2 regions of the Catonella sp. genome follow, and region 2 is predicted to be linked to the other one. Evidence: predicted binding sites of a transcription regulator. Region 2 holds the regulator's gene; the other holds the start of a gene.
What was found. Region 2 encodes Rex, which represses fermentation and respiration genes when NADH is low (regulators of the CRP and FNR family bind a similar motif). Its sites were predicted from a motif close to ATTGTTAANTANTTAACAAT; they were not measured.
Positions count from the first base shown of each region.

Region 1: a site for Rex is predicted at 1,996-2,015, ahead of ACO6HM_RS09830 (glycerol dehydrogenase). Genes of this name have one in related genera too.

Region 1 is NZ_DBHIEC010000019.1:38,542-46,630, forward strand. It holds gene ACO6HM_RS09825 (polysaccharide lyase 8 family protein) at 1-1,706, shown strand, start outside; gene ACO6HM_RS09830 (glycerol dehydrogenase) at 2,063-3,157, shown strand; gene mgtA (magnesium-translocating P-type ATPase) at 3,390-6,077, shown strand; gene ACO6HM_RS09840 (class I SAM-dependent methyltransferase) at 6,101-6,703, shown strand; gene ACO6HM_RS09845 (hypothetical protein) at 6,718-6,909, shown strand; gene ACO6HM_RS09850 (DUF4236 domain-containing protein) at 7,788-8,089, shown strand, end outside.
Region 2 is NZ_DBHIEC010000008.1:37,484-45,572, forward strand. It holds gene dtd (D-aminoacyl-tRNA deacylase) at 1-18, opposite strand, end outside; gene eno (phosphopyruvate hydratase) at 203-1,510, opposite strand; gene mscL (large conductance mechanosensitive channel protein MscL) at 1,681-2,100, opposite strand; gene rlmH (23S rRNA (pseudouridine(1915)-N(3))-methyltransferase RlmH) at 2,195-2,686, opposite strand; gene ACO6HM_RS05715 (NAD(P)H-hydrate dehydratase) at 2,683-4,254, opposite strand; gene acpS (holo-ACP synthase) at 4,257-4,616, opposite strand; gene ACO6HM_RS05725 (redox-sensing transcriptional repressor Rex) at 4,629-5,264, opposite strand; gene ACO6HM_RS05730 (polyribonucleotide nucleotidyltransferase) at 5,298-7,391, opposite strand; gene ACO6HM_RS05735 (EAL domain-containing protein) at 7,555-8,089, opposite strand, start outside.

The DNA of each region.
Region 1 (8,089 bases), on a different contig from region 2:
ATAGCAGCGGCTTCTATCAGGACGGAGATTATACCTCTAAAGAGGCCTGGGTTGGTGGAAGCGAGCTTGGTGGCTATGGTATAAACGGTATGTCACTTTCAGGAGAAAATGACTCAAAGACACCTTATGAGCCTAATCTTAGAGCGTTAAAGTCATACTTTATGTTTGGTGATGAAATAGTATGCTTAGGTTCAGGAATAAATGATAAAGACAGCAATTTTATCACAGAAACAACTGTTGAAAATAGGAAGCTAAATGATACTGCATCAAATCAGATTACATTGAACGGGAATAAGCTTGAACTCACACCTGTTAATGTAAATGTGGCTGAGATTGTAAAGGGTGAAGGCCTTGGAACAGGTGCTGCTTCAATGGAAGGAAAGGCGCTTGAGAATCCTAAGTGGATTCAGCTTGAAGGAAATGTAGAAGGAGATGGGGTTGGTTTCTATTTTCCAAAGGAATCCGGACAGTTAAAGGCGAGAATAGCAGCAAGTACAGGTAATTGGGGAAATATTAATCTTACCGCTACAAAAGATGTAGTTAAGAATTACTTTGAGTTATGGTTTGACCATGGCAAGAATCCTCAGAATGCCGAGTATTCCTACGTAATTCTTCCGGGTAGAACTGAGGAAGAGATGAAGGAATATGAGAAGAATCCTTCTGTAGAAATCCTTGCAAATACCGATGAAGTACAGGCTGTAGGCTACAAGAACAAGAGTGTAATCGGTGCAAACTTCTGGCAGGACAAGACGGCAAGTGTAAGTGGCATAAGTTCTGATAAGAAGGCATCAATCATTGTGAAGCAGAGTGGAGATGTGGTTGAAATCGGAGTATCCGATCCTACCATGAAGAATCTTGGCACAATTGAAGTAGACATCGACAAGGAATTTGGTGAGGTTATCAGTGCAGATCCTAATGTTACTGTAGCAGCAAATAACGGAAAGGTTCACCTTGTTGTAAATACTGCGGGTAAAAACGGTGATACCTCTTATGCTGTGGTAAGATTAAAAACAAATAAGCCTTCTGAGACTACAGGTATTCCTGTAATCCCGGTAATTCCTGCCAAGAAACCTTCTACACCTGAAATTCAGCTTACCGAAGATAAGACTCCTGAGGGTAAGGTAGTAGAGGGAAATACCGCTACCACAGGTGAAGAAAAGAAGAATACAGCACTTAAAAAGATAAGGCTTAACTTTAACCTTACAAAGGCTGAGGTAAAGAAAGGTATTAAGAATCTTTCCAAGATATTGGTTAAAAAGGTCACACTGAAGAAGGCTGCGAAGGAGCCAGCTGATTTGAGCCTTTCTGTAAGAGATGAGAAAAAGAAGGTGATTTACTCATGGTTTATAAGTGGAAAGGAACTTGCGGCTTCTAAGAGTAAGTTTAAGGACCTTAGCTTAGGCTTAAAGGTTATTCCATCAGTCAAGATAAAGCCTTTAAAATCATTGCTTAAAGGTAAGAATGGAGCTGTAGTTTCATTCACATATAGGGGTAAATTCCCTGCTACTGCTACCATTAAGCTACACGATAAGCTCTTTAAATATCCAAGGAATACAAAGCTCTATGTATATAAATACAATGAGAAGAAAAACAGGATAGAAAAAGCTAACGGAAGTGAAGTAAAGGCTGTGAGCAAGGGAGTGATAACTCTTAAAATATCAAAGGGTTCAGATTATCTGATTTTACCTAATAAGTTGAAGAAGTAATGTATTAGTTAAGCAAAGGCTTATTTAAAGCAGTCCTGTTGTTTCAATGAATTAAGCCGGTCCATATGGCGTGTGGACTGGCTTTATGAACGTTTATGAAAAAAAACAACTGTTAGGAGGTTTGCAATTGATGGCTAATAATGGTTGTAAAGCTATGATGCATAGATATGGTTTAAAATGATAAAGGCAGAAATATATTATCAAGAAACTGCCATTGCAAAAATTTCTAAAATAATAAAATAACATTTGCAAATAAATAATTAATGTGCTAGAATAACCTCCAGAAATAAATGTTAAATATTTAACATACTTTGCTAAAGTATTATGTTAACAACTAAATTAAATGGAGGTTTGTTATGGAACGTTTAAGAATGATGCGTGCGCCACTTAAGTATGTACAGGGAAAAGGGGCCCTTCTTCACTTTCACAAAGAAATGGAATACATGGGCAAGAGATGGTTATTTGTCTGTTCCAACAGCGGTTACAAATGCTGCCACGATGAGTTAGAAAAGAGCTTTGAGGGTAAGGATGATTACCGCAGATATGAGGTATTCGGAGGGATATCCAGTATCAGCGAGATAAAGAAGATGCAGGATATAATTGTGGCTGATAAAATAGATGTAGTAGTTGCAGTAGGTGGTGGCTCAGCAGTTGATGCAGCCAAGGCAGCAGCTTATTATGAAGGCAAGAGAGTAGTTATCATACCTACCGTTGCAGCTACTGATGCACCTTGTACAGGACTTTCAGTTATTTATAATGATGATGGAAGCTTTAATAAATACCTTTTCTATCCACAGAATCCTGATGCGGTTTTAGTGGACAGCGATGTAATAGCTAAGGCCCCTGTTAAGTTCTTAATAGCAGGAATGGGGGATGCTTTGGGCACCTACTTCGAGGGAAGAGCTTCACTTCGTACTGAGTCTCCTAGCCTTGAGGGTGGCGGTATCACAAGAGCCGGTATGGCTATTGCAAAGACCTGCTATGAGACTTTAAGGACTCATGGAAAGGCAGCAGTTGTTGCCTGTGAGAATAATGTTGTTACTCCTGCTCTTGATGCTGTTATAGAGGCAGCTGTTTATCTATCAGGCGTAGGTGCTGATAATGTAAACTGTGCAGCGCCACATTCATTCTACAATGGTCTTACATCTTTGGGTGGACATGATGCCTACCATGGTAACTGCGTAGCATTTGGTACCCTAGTGCAGCTTACTCTTGAGGGAGCTGACAAAGCAGAGTTTGAGGATATTCAGAACTTCTGCCTTGAGGTAGGACTTCCTATAACACTTTCAGAACTTGGTGATTTCACAGATGAAGACATCCATACTATGTCTAAAAATGCCTGTGTAGAAGGTGAAACCATTCATAACCTTGCAGGAGATGTAACCCCTGAAGAACTCTACTGCGCTATCATTGCAACAGATGCTTTAGGAAAAAAGAGACTTGGAAAGTAATTAGGTATATTGTAAGCACGGCTTTATGGCATTTACAGTTAGTGTATCCATAAAGGCGTGCTTTATTTTTTTATGTAGATAAGCGAAGATACAGCTGTTAGCTAAAAGAGTTATTATAGCCGTCAACATTTTTATTGATTATTTCTCCAAATAGGTATATACTCCAAAGTTAGAAATGAATAACAAAACAGATAGTTTTGATACTACCTGCTAAAGGAAAGGGATTCAAACTATGGGCTTAATGGATGAAAAGATGACAAGCTCTGTGTCAAAATCAGAGGGGGTTGAGGCAGAGTTTAGGAGTATTGCTGCGAAAGAGAAGGGAGAGCTTCTTAAAGAGCTTAGCTGCAGTGATAAGGGAATAAGTGATGATGAAAGGGAAGAAAGACTTGAAAAATACGGATACAATGACTTATCCGCAAATCAAAAGCACAGCTGGCTGTATTTTATAGTTCACAGCTTCACTGATGCGTTTATTTTGGTGTTGCTTGTATTGTCGTTAGTTACCTTCGTCATTGAGAAGGATGTTGTTTCCGGAGTAATTATACTTGCTCTTGCCTGCATGAGTGCAGTCATAAGGTTTGTACAGGACTACGGTTCTTACCTTGACATGCAAAAGCTTAAGGAAATGGAACATGATACAGTTAGAATACAGGTTCCGGGTGAAAATGGTCCTGAAGTAAGAGAGGTACCTGTTGAAGAGGTTGTTCCGGGAGACATACAGTTAATTGGCTCAGGAGACATTGTCTGCGGTGACTTATATCTCCTTGAAAGCAGAGATTTATTTGTATCTGTTTCAGCATTTACAGGGGAATCAATTCCTGTAGAAAAGACTGTTGGTGCAGATTTACGAAATGTAAATGCTGCTGAGTTAAACAATATATGCCTTGGTGGCTCTACTGTTAACTCAGGAACAGGCCTTGGTGTTGTGGTACGCACAGGAAAGAGCTCATATCTTGGGGGAATTTCTTCCACAATACATACAAAGAAGAAAGAGACTGACTTTGACCGCAGTCTTGCAAAGATAACAAGGATACTTATTACCTACATGGTAGTTGTAGTTTTATTTGTGCTCCTAATCAATGGTCTGGTTAAGAAGAACTGGCTTGAAGCCTTCCTCTTTGCGATTTCAGTTGCAGTAGGCATTACGCCTGGTATGCTCCCAATGATTGTAAATGGTACTCTGGCAAAGGGTGCGAAGTTTCTTGCAAAGAAGAAAACGATTGTTAAAAACATGTCAGCCATTCAGAATCTTGGCGCGATTGATGTTCTTTGTACAGACAAGACCGGAACATTGACAATGGACAATGTAATTTTGCAGAATTATTATGATATTAACGGTGAAGAATCACATCTGGTACTTAATTATGCGTGGATGAACGCATATTACTCAACAGGAGTTAAGAACCTGATCGATAGGGCTATTTTAGCCTATGGGCAAGAAAATGATGTAAATAAGTATGCGGGAGGATATGTAAAGACTGACGAGATTCCTTATGACTTTGAACGCCGCAGAATGAGCGTGCTTGTATCTAATCCCGGAGGAATGCACTTAGACGGTGGTGAAGAGGAATTGCTTCCTAAGCCAAATGAAGAGGTGCTTATTACAAAGGGAGCCCTCGAGTCTGTACTTGAGTGCTGCAGCCGTATTAGAGTGAAGAGGGAGTATAACAATATCAGTGAGGCCGATTTGGATAGGATAAAAGCCCTGGCTGACAGGCTAAACCAAGAAGGTATGCACGTAATTGGGGTTGCAGCAAAGAAAAGAAGTATTGACGCTCCAACGGTCTTTCATGCAGAGGATGAAAATGATTTGACATTCTTAGGCATTGTCGCATTTCTTGACCCTCCTAAGCCTGATGCAAAGGAAGCAATACACGGTCTTTATGGTGCAGGGGTTCACGTAAAGGTAATCTCGGGAGACGCACCTGTAGTTGTAGAACACGTATGCAAGCTGGTTGGAATGAGGACAGACGGACAGAAGGCCATAACAGGCTCTGACATTGAAAATATGAGTGATGAGGCTCTGTCATCCGTTGTTGAAAACAATGACATATTTGCACGTCTATCTCCAATGCAGAAGAAGCGTGTGGTAGATGCCATAAGGAAGAACGGCCACGTTGTAGGATATATGGGAGACGGTGTAAATGATGCACCAAGCCTTCATGATGCGGATGTGGGTATATCAGTAGATAATGCAACAGACGTAGCAAAGGCAAGTGCAGATATCATTCTCTTAGAGAAGAGCCTGACTGTTATATTAAACGGTATTTATGAGGGAAGACGAATCTATGGCAATATACTTAAGTATATGAAAATGGCTCTCTCAGGCAATTTCGGAAATGTATTTTCAGTGCTTATTGCCTCCATTTTCCTGCCATTTTTACCAATACTGCCTCTGCAGATTCTGATTCAGAACCTAATATACGATTTCACTCAGATTGCGATACCTTGGGACAATGTTGATGATGAGTTCCTACAGGGACCTCACAAGTGGAACAGTGCCTCACTTGTGTCATTTATGAATGTTATGGGCGGTGTGTCATCAGTATTTGATGTAATGACCTTCTTAGTTCTCTGGTTCGTTCTGGGGTACAACACACTTGGAATGCAGAACTATTTCCAGACGGGATGGTTTGTTGAAGGACTCATTTCGCAGATACTGATAGTTCAGTTTATACGTACTGCCAAGAGGCCTATTATTGAATCAAGATGTGACGCAAGGCTTGGGCTGGCATCTGCACTTGGCATACTGGCAGCTATTTCAATTCCTTTCATATTCGACAGAACTTCAAATGCCGTATTTACCAAGATGCCGGCAGAATTCTTTGTGTTCTTGATACTAATTTTAGTGCTATACAGCGTCACAATTGAGATTGTAAAGAAGTTTTATACCAGAAAATACGGAGCTTGGCTATAATTTAATACTAAGGGGGAGTAGCAATGTTTTGGGATAAGATAGCGGGATTTTATGATTTTTTTGAAAAATGCTTCAATGGGGAAGTGAACAAAAAGCTTGTGGCGGAAGTTGCAGGCTTGATTGAAAAGGATGATGTGGTTTTAGAATGTGCCTGTGGAACCGGTATGATAACAGGGGGCATTTCACCTAGATGCAGAGAGGTTGTGGCAACAGATTTTTCTGAAGGCATGTTAGGGCAGGCGCGAAAGAACTGCGTTCACTTAAAGAATGTAAGGATAGAAAAAGCTGATATTATGCACCTTGGGTATGAGGATGAAGCATTTGATAAGGTTGTCGCAGGCAATGTTATACATTTACTGGATGAACCCCATAAGGCACTTGAGGAGCTCCTTAGGGTATGCAAAGAGGGCGGATATGTCATCATTCCAACATATATCAATAATAAAACTGGTGACAAGCCAAAATTTATTGTTAAATGCTTAGAAAAACTAGGGGCAGATTTTAAGAAGGAGTTTAACTTTGACTCTTACAAGCAGTTCTTTGCTAAAGCAGGCTTTGAAGAGGTTCAATATAAGCTTATAAAGGGGAAGCTGCCTTGTGCGATAGCAGTGATTAGGAAGGACTAGGGGAGAGATAGAGAGTGAATGAAGATGATAGCATGAGAATAAAAAATGAGGCAAATTTCTTTATGAGAAAATTGGACACATTTCCTGCGCTGTACCAGAGAGGAATTGTAACGCTTTGGACAGCTGAGGTTTGGGAAGCTTTATGGAGTACAGTTATCATCTTCATTACCATAAAGCATTACAGCAAAATGAAAGAATCGTCATAAATCGAAATCAATTCATTAGTTAAATCTCAGTTTTTCCTATCAATGGTGAGGAAAATCAAAAGCTAATCACACAAATTCTAATTTGTAAATCTACTTAGGATTGCTTTACACAAAAGTCAAGCAATGCAAGAAATTAGAAAGTATGATGCCTAATAATCCATCAGTTTATCAACCAAAGACAACTACATTTTCATATAACTTTATAGCAGGTGGCAAAGCAAAATAGCCACCTGTTTTTTCTTTATTAAGCCTTATCAAATCCATATTTATTTGGTAAAATAAAAGCATTGGTTCAGACCTTATAACGGTAGCTCTTAATTTGAAACCTTTTTAACGATACTGCAGTTAAAAGCTGAGTAGGCAAACCCACGCAAAACAGGGTAAAATATGGTACTTTAGGAGGTACATTTTGTGACTTGAGTAATTTTATCGGTCTCTGCAAAACTACTCATTATAAAGTTGCAGAATGATGTAAAGTGGTCAAGTATGATAAAAACAGTTCGTGGTGTTCTTCAATGAGCATTCCAGATGGCGGTTGATGATGATTTAATAGTAACGAATCCATTTGGATTTCGATTTACAGGTGTGGTGGTAAATGATAGTGTTACGAGAAAGACACTCAACTAGAAAAAGTTGCGGAAGAGTTGAAACGAATGGAAGAGTTTAGAAAGGCACATGCATAAATAGAAAAAATGATGCAAATGCGGTATCGCAGAAATGATTAAAGTAGTGTAGTAATGCTACAGGATAGAGACGCTAAGGCTTTACTGGGGCTACAGGGGTACTTTTTTCTTGTAGAAATTGGGCATTTCTGATATTATTATAGTATTATGGGTAAGACAAGTGCGATAAAGGAGAAGGACCAAGGAGGAATTTCTATGGGATTACGATTTCGCAAGAGCATAAAACTTGGTGGCGGTTTTAGAATCAATATAAGCAAAAGTGGTATTGGTTATAGTTGGGGTATGAAAGGTGTACGAATAACTAAGACGACCAAAGGAAATGTAAGAGGTACAATTGGCATTTCGGGTACTGGATTATATTATTCGGAAGAAATTAGCCACAAGAGAAAAACGAACAAACAAGGCAGAGTGAACAATTGCGTACCACATACTCCTGTGCCAGTGCAGTCAGCTAATGATATTTTGACGAGCGAAAATATGGAAACTGTTAATGTGGG
Region 2 (8,089 bases):
CTGAATTATAAAACGCATAAAAGCATCCCCCTTTAATTAAAATTCATTAGACAGAACACAAAACCACCGTACCGAATATACCGGTACGGCAGTCTGATACAGTAATGTATAATTAATTACTCAGGCCTCCGTACGGTAAATACTAATAAATCTACCCCGGACAAGCCCCCATTATATAATTATATCCCCTGTTTTATAATAATTATCTACGATTAAATGCATTAACACCTGGCCAGTAAGCTGCTGCACCAAGCTCCTCTTCGATTCTAAGAAGCTGATTATACTTAGCCACACGCTCACTTCTTGAAGGAGCACCTGTCTTAATCTGGCAGGTATTAAGAGCTACTGCAAGGTCAGCAATTGTTGTATCCTCTGTCTCACCTGAACGGTGTGAAGAAATTGCTGTGTATCCTGCCTTATGAGCCATCTTAATAGCTTCAAGTGTCTCAGATACTGAACCAATCTGGTTAAGCTTGATAAGGATAGAGTTAGCTGCACCGAGCTTAATACCCTTCTCAAGACGCTCTGTATTGGTAACGAAAAGATCATCACCAACAAGCTGAACCTTGTGTCCAAGCTTCTCAGTCATCTTCTTCCAGCCTTCCCAATCTTCCTCATCAAGACCATCCTCGATTGAGTAGATAGGATATTTATCGATAAGGCTCTCCCAGTGAGCAATAAGCTCATCAGAAGTAAACTTCTTGCCTGACTTTGGCTGTAAGTAGTGTCCAATTCCCTTCTCCTTGTCTTTCCACTCAGAAGAAGCTGCATCCATAGCTATAACGAAGTCTGTACCTGCCTTGTAGCCTGCATTCTCTATAGCCTTGATGATATGCTCGATAACATCCTCATCATCCTTAAGGTTAGGAGCGAAACCACCCTCATCACCTACAGCTGTAGTGTGGCCTTCCTTCTTAAGAAGTGCCTGAAGTGCGTGGAATACCTCTGCACACATTCTAAGACCTTCTCTAAAGCTTGGAGCACCTGCAGGCATAATCATGAATTCCTGTGTATCTACAGAGTTTGTAGCGTGTGCACCACCATTTAAGATGTTCATCATAGGAAGTGGAAGTCTGTTGCCGTTAGCACCGCCTAAGAATCTGTAAAGAGGGATATCAAGAGCATTAGCTGCTGCTCTTGCAGCTGCAATAGATACAGCAAGTATAGCATTGGCACCAAGCTTTGACTTATCCTTTGTTCCATCAGCCTTAATCATAGCTGCGTCAACTGCATAGATATCAAATGCGCTAACACCCTGAAGTACATCATTTATAACTGTATTAATGTTCTCAACTGCCTTAAGAACACCCTTACCACCATAACGAGACTTGTCACCGTCACGAAGCTCAAGAGCCTCAAATTCACCTGTAGAAGCACCACTTGGAGCAGTTCCTCTACCTGCTATTCCGCAAGCCAAAATAACTTCAGCCTCAACAGTTGGATTACCTCTAGAGTCAATAATCTCTCTACCGATAACCTTCTCGATTTCTAAATTTCCTAAATAATCCATTTTCTTCTTCCTTTCCATGCTTTCCGCATTGTAAAGTATTATTAAACACTAAGATGATAACATAATTAGCATAAAAAAACTAGATAGATAATGTAAAAAATGTGGTAAATTTTTGGGAATAAATCTCACTTTTTAACAAATGAGTCCCATTCAAATACTAAACAGCAAAATTACATATCCATATCCACTTCAAGTGCAGAAGTACAGTGTGGACAGCGTGTAGCCTTGATGCTGATAGTACTCTGGCAGAATGGACAGGTCTTTTCTGTAGGCTCATTTGCCTCTTCCTTCTTTTTACGCTCAGCAAGCTTATTAAGCCCCTTAACGATACAGAAGATGATAAATGCCATTATAATAAAGTTGATTATAGCTGTAATAAATGCTCCGTACTTTACTTCAGAACCATTTATGGTAGCTATAAGATTAGAAAAATCAGTACTTGCAAATATACCGATAATTGGTGTAATAATATCACCAACCAAAGAGGTAACTATAGCCTGAAAAGCTCCACCTATAATTACACCTACTGCAAGGTCCATCACATTGCCTTTAAGCGCAAATGCCTTAAATTCTTCAAGAAATTTCTTCATTTGGAATTTCTCCTCCTTAAAATGTTTTATTTAAAACCATTATGATGTCGGTCTTAATATAACATATAAGTAATGATTTAACAACATTAATTTCTCATTTATGATAAGGTTCACCCATTTTTATCCTAAATGCCCTATATATCTGTTCGAGGAGAATCAGCCTCATAAGCTGGTGTGGAAAGGTAAGCTTTGAAAAGCTAAGCTTATAATCGGATTCCGCAATCACTTCATCTGAAAGCCCTAAAGACCCACCTATGATAAATACAAGATGGCTCTTTCCCGTTACGGTAAGCTCCGATATCTTCTCTGAGAGTTCTACAGAGTCTATCTCCTTCCCTTTAATCACAAGAGCAAACACATAGCAGTCACTTCCCTTTGCCTTCTTAAGAAAGTCAAGCATTCTCGCCCCTTCAGCCTGTTTTATCTTCTCTTCTTCAGCCTCTGATGCGTTGTCAGGAGTTTTTTCATCCTGCACCTGTTTTATTTCAATAACTGTATATCTTGACAACCTCTTGGTATACTCTGCAATGCCCGCTTCAAAGTACTTTTCTTTTATCTTACCTGCACAAAGTATAGTTATTTTCAATCCGAATACCTCTTCATCACTTCAGCTACCTCGTCAGCCAGTTCTCTGGCGATAATTCCGTATTTCCCTTTTTTCTCCTTCAGCATATCTCCTGCCAGTCCGTGAATGTAAACTCCAAGAGGAGTTACCATAAAAGGTCTTTGTTTTTCAGTGGCGATTAAAGCTGCAAGTATTCCTGTAAGCACATCACCCGAGCCGGCCTTTGCCAAGCCAGAGTTGCCGCTGTTATTTATATAGCACTTGCCACTGCCTGTAACCAGTGTTCTTGCCTCTTTTATAACTATTTCTCCGTTACAGTATTTTAGCTCTTTTGCAATCTGAACTATATTCTCTTTCACTTCTTCTTTAGGCAAATATAATAAGTCAGCCAATTCTTTGATATGAGGAGTAAGGATATAGTTCTTTTTCATATCTTTAACAGGATTAAAATTCCTTTTCTCCCTTTCTTCGACTATCTCTCTAAAGAGTGTGAGCCCATCTGCATCTATAACAGTCCTCACTTCTGATATCTCTAAGGTTTTATCAACCAGAGACTTGCTCCTTTTGGTTAAGCCAAGACCCGGACCTATTACTATCGCGGCTGCCCATTCCTTCACAGCCTTCTCCAATTTATCTGCAGTTACCTTACTTATCGCCTTGTCAGCACTATCTTCATATGTAGTAAGTATAGCTTCCGGAAGCAGGTTTTGCAGAGACTGTCTGTTTGCTTCAGGCACAAAGAGTCTAATAAGTCCTCCACCTGTTCTGTATGCCGCAAGAGCTGAAAGGAAAGATGCTCCGCACATTTCCTCTGAACCCGCTATTATCAGTATCTTACCAAAGTCCCCCTTATTGCTGTACTCTCTTCTTTCAGGCATATAGTAGCTTATTTGAGACTCATCAAAGGTAAATGTATCTGGAGAAACCATCTCCAGGGCTTTTTTAGGAAAACCTATGTCAGCCACAACAATCTCACCTGCATAATCTTTACCCGGATATACGGCTATCCCCAGCTTATTTACGCCAAAAGTAATTGTGTAATCACATTTAACAGCTACCCCTTCAACCTTTCCATTGCTGCCATTCACTCCCGAAGGGATGTCCACCGCTACCTTCACTGAATCAAACATATTGATATACTCGGTAAACTTAGCCAAGTCTCCTTCAAGCTTACCCTTAAATCCCACTCCAAATACCGCATCTATGACTATAGCCTGGTTAAATTCACTTTTTTCAGTAATTAGCTTGGCTGGATTGGCTATTTTAACTGCTACTCCGCTATTTTTAGCAAGCCTTATCTGCAGCTTTGTCTGATTGGTAAACTTTTCTTTTTTCCCAACCATTATTACCTCTGAATTATACCCCCATTCATGGAGTATTCTTGCACAGGCAATGCCATCTCCGCCATTGTTGCCGGAGCCGCAAACTGCTATAATCTTTTTATCCTCGTCATCTCTTAGAAGCTTATCCCTTATAAACTCCGCCACAGACAGAGCCGCTCTTTCCATAAGCACCATCCCGGGCATGCCAAGTTTTCTTGCATCTTCATCTAGTTTTTTTGCTCCTTCGCTGTCTACAAGTCTTATCATAATCAGCCCTCCGCCACTGCTACAGCACTCACATATTCTTTGGTATCCGAGATTGAAACAAAGAATGCTTTAATACCAAGTTCCTCTTGTTTTAATTTTGCACTACCATATAAGTTCACATAGGGTTTCCCAAGCTCATCCCTTAGGACTTCTATCTCTCTTATCTTAAATCCCAGAAAGCCTGTTCCCATCGCCTTTGCCACTGCTTCTTTCACAGCCCAGTTTCCTGCTGCCCTATCAGGTTTTTTTTGAATCAGCTCTCTTTCATGCTCAGTAAAAACATACGACAAAAAAGCATCCTTTTCGCATGCTTTTTTGACTCTTGATTTTTCAATTAAATCATTACCAATCCCTATAATCAAGCTAATATTCCTTTACTTAGACCCCTTATTTTTAAGTGAATAAGAGAGTCTCATCAAAGTGTCCGAAAGGTGAATTGTTTCAACTATAACATCCTTTGGTAATCTAAGATCTACAGGTGCAAAGTTCCATATCGCCTTGATACCGCACTTTACGAGTTTTGCTGCAGTTTCAGTTGCCATTTCCTTCGGAACTGTAATGGCAGCTATGTCTACCTGATTATTTTTGATATAATCAGGCAGGCTGTCCATTCCAAGTATTTCTATAGTTCCGATTTTCTTACCAATTAATTCAGGCTTAATATCAAAGACCTGCTTTACATAAAATCCTCTTTTTGCAAAATCAGTATAATTCGTGATTGCAGTTCCTAGATTACCTGCTCCTACTATAATAAGGCTGTAGTCTTTATCAAGCCCCAAAATTTTGGCAATCTCATTGTATAGATACTCTACATTGTAACCATAACCCTGCTGACCGAAGCCCCCAAAATTATTTAAGTCTTGTCTAATCTGAGATGCCGTAACCTGCATTCTCTCGCTTAACTCTTTAGAAGAAATCCTGTCTATCCCCGATTTCAGTAAATCCCCCAGATATCTGTAATATCTAGGCAGTCTCTTTATGACCGCAGGAGATATATTCTTTGACTCCATATTTTTTCCTCCAACCCCATTCAGTGTTATGATTTACACTCCTGCAGGTACATCCTTAATACTAAATGATATTCTTCCCATCTTATCTTTTCCAAGGCAGATAGTCTTTACTATATCTCCAAGCGTAAGCACATCTTCAACATTGTTTATTCTCTCTTTTGAAACCTTAGAAATATGCACCATTCCTTCTTTACCAGGAGCAAATTCAACAAAGGCACCGAATTCTTTTATTGATACAACCTTACCGGTATAAACCTTACCTTCTTCAAACTCAGTCACTATCATTCTTATTATTTCTTTAGCTTCATTTATCTTATCAATGTCCGTACCACAAATACTTACATTTCCTTCATCGGTAATGTCTATCTTAACTCCTGTCTTGTCTATGATGGCATTGATGGTCTTACCCTTCTGTCCAACAACCTCACCAATTTTTTCAGGATCAATCTTAATCTGCTCAATCTTAGGTGCATATTCATTCACACTTGGTCTAGGCTCTGCTATTGCAGGTCTCATACAGGTGTCCATGATGAACATTCTGGCTTCCCTTGTTCTTGCGATCGCACCTTCTACTATCTCCCTTGTAAGGCCGTGAATCTTGATATCCATCTGAATAGCCGTGATTCCCTCTGTTGTACCTGTTACCTTAAAGTCCATGTCTCCAAAGAAGTCTTCAAGTCCCTGAATATCTGTAAGGAGTACATAGTCCTCATCTGTCTCACCTGTAACCAAGCCACAGGAAATGCCTGCTACCATCCTCTTAATAGGCACACCCGCAGCCATAAGCGACATACAGGATGCGCAGGTGGAAGCCATGGAAGTTGATCCGTTTGACTCGAAAGTCTCTGATACTGTACGGATAGCGTATGGGAATTCCTCTTCGCTAGGAAGTACCGGTATAAGAGCTCTTTCAGCCAAAGCACCATGTCCTATCTCTCTTCTTCCCGGTCCTCTTGATGGCTTTGTCTCTCCTACTGAATATGAAGGAAAGTTATAGTGATGAATATATCTCTTGTAGGTCTCTTCTGCATTAAGTCCGTCCACCTTCTGAACCTCTGAAAGAGGTGCAAGAGTGGTAATATTACAAATCTGAGTCTGGCCTCTTGTGAACATAGCTGAGCCATGAACACGAGGTATGAGATCAACTTCAGCTGCAAGCTTTCTTATCTGAGACATCTCACGGCCGTCCGGACGCTTATGGTCTTTTAATATCATCTTTCTGACAGTCTTCTTCTGATACTGATATACGGCGTCAGAAAGGAAAGGAAGCCATTCTTCATTTTCAGCAAAATGCTCGCTAAGCTTATCCATGATAGCAGAAATGTTCTCTTCCCTTACCTGCTTTTCATCAGTAAATACAGCCTTTTCCATCTCCTCCGGTGTAACAACTTCCTTGATTGCAGCAAAGAACTCCTCCGGTACTGCATATCTCTCATACTCTGACTTAGGCTTGCCACACTCTGCTGTTATCTTCTCGATAAATGCGATGATCTCCTGGTTGATTTCATGAGCCTTATATATAGCCTCAATCATCTTTGCCTCAGGCAGCTCATCAGCACCTGCCTCTATCATAATAACCTTCTCTTTTGTAGAAGCAACTGTGAGCTTAAGGGCTGAGCAAGCCATCTGGGCATTACTTGGATTGATTACAAATTCTCCGTCAATAAGACCTACCTGCGTAGTTGCACAAGGTCCGTCAAAAGGCACATCAGATATAGCTGTTGCTATAGCTGAACCAAGCATGGCAGTAAGTTCAGGAGAGCAGGTCGGATCTACGCTAAGAACAAGGTTGTTCAGTGTAACATCATTTCTGTAATCCTTTGGGAAAAGAGGACGCATAGGACGGTCAATTACCCTTGAAGTAAGTACCGCATTCTCAGAAGCCTTACCCTCTCTCTTGTTAAAGCCTCCCGGAATCTTACCTACAGCATACTGCTTCTCCTCATATTCCACTGAAAGTGGGAAGAAATCAATACCTTCTCTTGGCTTCTCTGATGCTGTACAGGTAGAAAGAACAACTGTATCGCCATAGTGCATAAGCGCTGCACCATTAGCCTGCTTGGCAACCCTGTCTATATCTACTGTAAGGGTACGTCCTGCAAGTTCCATACTAAAACTCTTAAACATAATTTTACTATCTCCTTTTTATACTGGCTTTGTAAATCCCGAAACTACTGAAAAAATGACTCCTTTGAATCAGCTTTTCAGAAGTCTCGGCAAAAAATTAACAAAGCTAAAAACAGTATATCACACCCGCATTCCAATCGCAATAGTAGTGTGATATACCTATTTACATATGTATTTCTTCAAATTCTTTAACAGATACAGGTTTCGCAAACAAATATCCTTGGAAATAATCACATTTGATATTTCTTAAGAATTCAAACTGTGATTTTGTTTCTACACCTTCACAGATTACAGGCATATCAAGAGCCTTCGAGAGCTGAACTATCATTCCTATAATCTTCCTGCTCTTTTCTTCATCCTTTGTTTTATATAAGAATCCCATATCAAGCTTGAGTACATCTACAGATATATCCTTAAGCATATTAAGTGAAGAATATCCACTTCCAAAGTCGTCCATCTCCACTGTAAATCCAAAGTCCCTAAGCTTTTCTACTATCATAAGCCTACTCTCAACATCCTTCATAATCAGGGTTTCTGTGATTTCAAGCTTTAGTCTTGCAGGGTTAATTTCATATTTTTCAACTATCCTTACAAGCTCTTTGTAAATATCTAGAAAATAGAAGTCTGCAGGCGAAATATTCACTGAAATATAATAATGACCATTTCCTTCATTCTGCCATTTCTTTAATAGTTTTGCT